DNA from 2 places in the Clostridium sp. Marseille-QA1073 genome. Region 1 is predicted to be linked to the other one. Evidence: a T-box and tRNA genes for the amino acid it is inferred to sense, from the RefSeq annotation. Region 1 holds a T-box; the other holds one or more tRNA genes.

What was found. The T-box of region 1 lies ahead of metG (methionine--tRNA ligase). A T-box ahead of a tRNA ligase gene usually reads a tRNA of that ligase, here a tRNA-Met.
Region 2: it has a tRNA-Met gene. The T-box ahead of metG (methionine--tRNA ligase) is inferred to sense a tRNA for this amino acid. The anticodon was not compared.

The regions. Positions count from the first base shown of each region.
Region 1 covers NZ_JBSVQM010000011.1:75,306-78,724, reverse strand. The annotation lists gene metG (methionine--tRNA ligase) at 1-1,477, opposite strand, end outside; T-box leader at 1,611-1,856, opposite strand; gene ACY1IQ_RS11685 (hypothetical protein) at 1,996-3,419, opposite strand, start outside.
Region 2 covers NZ_JBSVQM010000009.1:123,181-126,599, reverse strand. The annotation lists gene yabQ (spore cortex biosynthesis protein YabQ) at 1-265, shown strand, start outside; gene ACY1IQ_RS10465 (FtsB family cell division protein) at 409-690, shown strand; gene ACY1IQ_RS10460 (S1 domain-containing RNA-binding protein) at 765-1,178, shown strand; tRNA gene ACY1IQ_RS10455 (tRNA-Leu) at 1,371-1,459, shown strand; tRNA gene ACY1IQ_RS10450 (tRNA-Met) at 1,464-1,539, shown strand; tRNA gene ACY1IQ_RS10445 (tRNA-Met) at 1,544-1,620, shown strand; tRNA gene ACY1IQ_RS10440 (tRNA-Leu) at 1,681-1,769, shown strand; tRNA gene ACY1IQ_RS10435 (tRNA-Met) at 1,774-1,849, shown strand; tRNA gene ACY1IQ_RS10430 (tRNA-Leu) at 1,907-1,995, shown strand; tRNA gene ACY1IQ_RS10425 (tRNA-Met) at 2,001-2,076, shown strand; tRNA gene ACY1IQ_RS10420 (tRNA-Met) at 2,080-2,156, shown strand; gene spoIIE (stage II sporulation protein E) at 2,807-3,419, shown strand, end outside.

The DNA of each region.
Region 1 (3,419 bases):
ATTTTGTTCCACTAAATGATGATAGGCTTTCCCATGTTGTTTCTGTAATATTTAATTGGCTATTAATTTTTTCACTTGTACTTGGTAAAAAAGATGATATTAATACAGAAACTATTCTTAATGACTCTGCTAAATTATATAAAACTGTTGCAAGTCTTGGCTTTTGCTCCTCATCTTTTCCAAGTATCCATGGAGTTGTTTCATCTATATATTTGTTTGTTCTTCTTATTAATGTCCATACATAATCCAAAGCATTAGATATATTTAATTCATCTATAGCCTTCTCAACTAATATAGGAGTTTCAAGAGCTAATGAAATTAACTCTTCATCTACAGCTTCTTTAACATCTGGGGAAGGTATTACTCCATTAAAATATTTTTCTATCATTGTAGCTGTTCTTGAAACTAGATTTCCAAGATCATTAGCTAAATCTGAATTTGTTTTCTTAATAAATATTTCATTGTTAAATAAACCATCTGAACCAAATGGTATTTCATGTAGTAAATAATATCTAACAGCATCTACTCCAAAATGATTAACAAGTACTACTGGATCTACTACATTGCCTTTAGATTTAGACATTTTACCTCCATCAACTAATAGCCATCCATGACCAAATACCTGTTTAGGTAATGGTAATCCTAAAGCCATAAGCATTATAGGCCAGTATATAGTATGGAATCTTAATATATCCTTACCAATTAAATGAACATCTGCTGGCCAAAATTTATTATAAAGCTCTGTATCTTCACTATTATATCCTAATGCAGTTATATAGTTTGAAAGTGCATCAATCCATACATATATAACATGACCTGGATCAAACTCCACCGGAATTCCCCAGGTAAATGAAGTTCTTGATACGCAAAGATCTTGTAATCCTGGTTTTAAAAAGTTATTAACCATTTCATTTTTTCTTGATTCTGGTTGAATAAATTCTGGATGAGTTTCTATGTATTCAAGTAATTTATCTGCATATTTAGACATTTTAAAGAAATATGCTTCTTCTTTAGCTTTTTCAACTGGTCTTCCACAGTCTGGACAGTTTTCATTAACTAATTGAGTTTCTGTCCAAAAAGACTCGCAAGGAGTACAATACCATCCTTCATAAGAACTTTTATAAATATCTCCCTGATCATGAAGTTGATTAAATATTTTTTGAACTGCTTTTTTATGATAATCTTCAGTAGTTCTTATAAATTTATCATATTTTATATCCATCATGCTCCATAGCTCTTTTATTCCTGCTACAATTTCGTCAATATATTCTATTGGTTTAACGCCTCTTTCTTCAGCTATTCTTTGTAATTTTTGGCCATGCTCATCTGTTCCTGTTAAAAACATTACTTCATGTCCTGTTAATCTTTTAAATCTTGCTAAAGCATCTGCTGCAACAGTTGTATAAGTATTTCCTATGTGAAGATTTGCAGATGGATAATAAATTGGTGTAGTAATATAATATGGTTTTTTGCTCATTCTTTTACCTCCTGTATTTTAAAATATAAACTTTTACTCTACATTTTAAGATATCCAAATTGAAAAAAAGATTAATAATTAATCTCTTTTTATAAATACATAATAAAAAAATCTCTATATGGAAAATTTCCCATATAGAGACGTTATATACGTGTTACCACTCTATTTTATACTTATTTCACAATAAGTACCTCATTAAGTGACTGACAAAAAGCTTTTATCACTCTGCAATATATCGGTTGCCACCGTACCTTCCTTACTTTCGCTCAAAAGGTCTGCTCCAAGGCCATATTCATAAAGCTTTATGTTACTAGCTTTCACCTAATCTAGCTCTCTTTAAAACACTTAACTTTATTACTCTTCTCTTCATAGCATTATGTTATTATTACTATTATGATATGATAAAGTAGTTTTTATGTCAATATAATAAAATTTCTAAGTATTTTATTAAAGTAATCAATTTTTCATTTATAGATATTGCTCCAATAAAGATGTCTACATTATCTCAAATGTATTTACTATTTTATAAAGCTTACATATAACATTAAAGTCACAATACTATCAATAATCAATGCAGATGGAATTCTTAAAGCTATAACATTATACTCTAAATCCTTTTTATATTTGCCATATCCATATAGAGCACAAAGTAAACTTATGGTAAACATACATAAAAAACCAACAACACTATTATAATAACCAGGCAAGAAGTTTGTTCTACTAATGTGAAAAGCTCTATTTATAAAATAAAATTTTATAGTAAAAGTAATACCATATATCACAAAATACATTATTTTTCTTAAACTTTTACTTAATTTGTATTCTATGAGAGCTACAAGAGATACTATAGCCATGCCTGGTATAATCCATATAAGTCCCATAGAAACTATATAAACAACTCCAAAAAACATTCCTTCTAAAGTTTGAATAAATGCACTTATCGCTTCCTCTTTTCTATTTCCAGAATTTTCGCTTATAAACTCTGGATCTTTTGATGTAATATAAAGATTTGCTTTACCTTTTTTAACAGAGTCAATAAAAATTACTGCATCCTTATAATTCACTGGGTTTATAGATACTTTTTTACTTCTTGATAATGGTTCTTTAAAGTCTCCTCTATACAAAACTTCATCTGATTTCTCCTTTTTTTCTTTTGATATTTTCATCTTAACTATATCTGTTTGACTTTTTAATTTTTCAGCTGTTCTACTAGTACTAACTAAGAATGTGCCAGGTTCCTCCCCATAGGTGGCTATAGTACCTATATCAACTTCATAATCTGAATTAATTTTATTTTTATCTGTTCCTATTTTGACTCCAAATGGTCCATAACTACTATCTTTTTCACCGTTAATAGGAAAATTTAAAAGATTAAATCCAAACTTCTTACCTTGAAATATATACTCTATTAAAACATAAACATTTTCTTCATCAATTGCCATTGTAGCATTTCTAAATTTCACCTTTGAGATCTCAATTAAATTTCCACCTAATTTAGGCTCTGTGACTTTACCATCTTCTATCCAAATATAGTAAAATTCATCTAACCCCATCATATAGCCAAGTAGATATTTATTCTTATATTTTGCACTTACCGGTAGTTTTATATTGTCACCTATATTAACTCTAGAAACTTTGTTTATTAAATAATCTTTTATTTCAATATACCCATCATAAAAAACTGCTACTATATTTTCTGAAACTTTTGTTTTATTAGTTACATTTTTTATACTTGTTTTGTCTATCAGATTTAAATCATCATCTAATTTTAATATTTCAATAGCATTTTTATCTGCACCTGTTAATAAGAAGTTTATATAAATATTCTTATTGTCTGTAATAATATCTATATCTTTTGGCTCATTATCAGACGCTGTAAATTGTGACTCTCTAATTTTTCCTCCTAATTTATTTATTAGTATTACATTAATAATGTCACCAT
Region 2 (3,419 bases), on a different contig from region 1:
CATAATTCAAGATATTTTATTTTGGATTGCTACAGGATTTATTGTGTTTATATTTATGATGTACACAAGCTATGCGTATATGAGCTTCAATGTTTTTGTATATGTAGGTATAGGATTATTTGTATATATTAAACTAATTAGTAAGATATTTATAAATGTACTTCACAACGTATTATTGGCTATTGGAAAGGTATTAAGAGTAATATTTAATACATTGTCTTATCCTGTAAGATTTTGTTTATATAAAATAATAGGAAAAAGTTAAAAATTAATGTAAAATACCTTGAACAAATGAACGATTCAAATTAAAATATACTTATGAGTTTAACATAAGTAGTTATATTTTAATATAATAACTATTGAATAATAAGTTGTTATACTCATTCTATGTGGAGGGTGAGTTGTATAATGAAAAATAGAAAAATTAAAAACTTATTATTATCTCTATTAATTGTTTATGTTTCTTATATTTTCATAAATCAGCAGAAGATAATGCATAGACAAAAGGTTGAATTTGAAACCTACACTGTGGAGTTAGAAAAGGTGCAAGAAGAAAATAAAAAATTACAGGATGAAGTGCAGTTATCAAAAACTGATAAGTATATTGAGAAACTTGCAAGAGAAAAATTAGGACTTATTAAAGAGGGTGAGACTCCTGTAATCAATAACAGTGTAAAAGAAGATAAGTAATCTATGTTATGTTTAACATAACATGATATATAACATAATAATTAAAACATTATTTAAGGAGGAATCTTTTTAATATGACCTTAAAGGCTGGAAGTATTGTAGAAGGTAAAGTGGTTAATATCACTAATTTTGGTGCTTTTGTTGAAGTGGAAGGAAAAACAGGACTTGTTCACATTTCCGAAGTATCAGACGTCTTTGTAAAAGACGTGAGAGATCATCTAAAAGAAGAAGACGTTGTTAAGGTGAAAGTTATTTCAGTTGATGACAACGGAAAAATGAGCTTATCTATAAAACAAGCAGGAGTACCAAAAAAATCAGTAAAACCTGTGGAAATAGACTGGGAAAAAGAGAAAGGAAAAACTGGTGGTTCTTCATTTGAAGATAGAATATCTAAGTTCTTAAAAGACAGCGAAGAAAGATTTCAAGATTTAAAAAGACATCAAGATAATAAAGGGCGCGGATATAGTAGAAAAAGTTCAAACTATTAATATAAATTTAGAGAGTGCTAAATTTTTAGCACTCTTTTAATTATATTAGAGACCTAATATAGTTAAGTTTTAATAAAACTGCAAAAAATTTATAAAAGATAATAAAAATATTAAAATAAGTGTTGACAATATATAGACCTTAAACTATAATAAATATTGTCGCTGAAAGATGCACAAAATAATGAATAACCTGCTGAAGTGGCGGAACAGGCAGACGCACAGGACTTAAAATCCTGCGGTGGTTAAACACCGTACCGGTTCGATTCCGGTCTTCAGCACCAATATCGCGGGGTGGAGCAGTTGGTAGCTCGTCGGGCTCATAACCCGAAGGTCGTAGGTTCAAGTCCTATCCCCGCAACCAACATGGCGGAATAGCTCAGCTGGCTAGAGCATTCGGTTCATACCCGAAGTGTCGTAGGTTCAAGTCCTATTTCCGCTACCATAATCTTATAATTAATTTGAGGTTAAAATATTTTATATTACATATACTATAGTCAGAAATGCTGAAGTGGCGGAACAGGCAGACGCACAGGACTTAAAATCCTGCGGTGGTTAAACACCGTACCGGTTCGATTCCGGTCTTCAGCACCAATATCGCGGGGTGGAGCAGTTGGTAGCTCGTCGGGCTCATAACCCGAAGGTCGTAGGTTCAAGTCCTATCCCCGCAACCATTAATTTATGACTGATAGAATTAGTGTCATGTAAGAGCAATTTAAATTAAATAACCTGCTGAAGTGGCGGAACAGGCAGACGCACAGGACTTAAAATCCTGCGGTGGTTAAACACCGTACCGGTTCGATTCCGGTCTTCAGCACCAAATATCGCGGGGTGGAGCAGTTGGTAGCTCGTCGGGCTCATAACCCGAAGGTCGTAGGTTCAAGTCCTATCCCCGCAACCACATGGCGGAATAGCTCAGCTGGCTAGAGCATTCGGTTCATACCCGAAGTGTCGTAGGTTCAAGTCCTATTTCCGCTACCATAAAGACTTACAACTAAGTTGTAAGTCTTTTTTATATATAAAAAAGACTTATTAACATTTTTAATAAATTGAGAATTGACAATAGGGTGGAAATTAGTTTTAACCAAGCTAATTTGTTTAAATAGACTACTTAATAAAAGTGACTGTGTTACGTAAAAAGAATCAATTGAAAACTTCTCTTGTAAAAGGGAAGTTTTTAATAATTATCCATTGTTAATAGTTAATTCTTAATTACATATTAGTGTAGACTTAAAAACATAATTCTATGTATGCATAGATTAAATTTAAAAGTAGTAAATCTATATAGTTTATTAGTTATTTGGAAAAGTATTCCATTTATTATAATAAAAATTCTTTCAAATTTTATTATAAAGTTATTCATAACGACAACTTTAACTATAAAAGTTATCAACATGTTGGAAGATAAAAATATGAGAATTGTGGATAAAAAAATATAGCAATACTTTGAAAATAGTAAATTATGGTATAAAATGGTAATTGTATAGAAGAAAAACTTCTAGTTATAAAATGGTAAAAATATATATTTTGATGTCATAAAGATTTTATAATCTCATTCCACTAAATGACATTTATTTCCAGAATGCTTTGTTATAATTAACTTACAAATTTAAGGGGTAGGTGGTTATAAAATGCAATATGGTGCAGAGATAATTCCATATAAAAGAATTAAACGTACAAAGGAAAAACAAATTAAAGAAGAACAAAGCAGTAGAAAGTTGATTATAAAAACAGGAACATTGTTTTTTTTATGTTTTTTCATTAGTAGAACAATGATTATAAATAATACAGCACCATTTGGGATTGCGTTTTTATTAGTCATACTAATGAAAGAGGACAATAAAATATCTTTATTATCTGCTTTTGGTAGCTTGCTAGGGTATATTACTATGCAGAATCATGTTAAAGATATAAATATGTATTTTGTATTGGTTCCATTATTAACTTTTGTTTCTATGGTTTTAGGAGATACTGTGGAAAGTAAGTTGAAAAAAGCTGTACTAGCTATTACTGTTACCATATCAATTTTTGCTTATAGCATTTTAATAAATCAATATGGTTTTTCAGTGTCTTTAATTTCAACATTTACAAATATTTTTTGTATCTTCCCAATATATTTTATTCTGAATATAAGTAATTCATGCTTTGGAGAATTAAAAACAAAACATTTATTTAGTAATGAAGAAATAATTTGTATGTCCTTATTATTTTCAGTAGTTGTAGCAGGAACTTGGGGAATTAAAA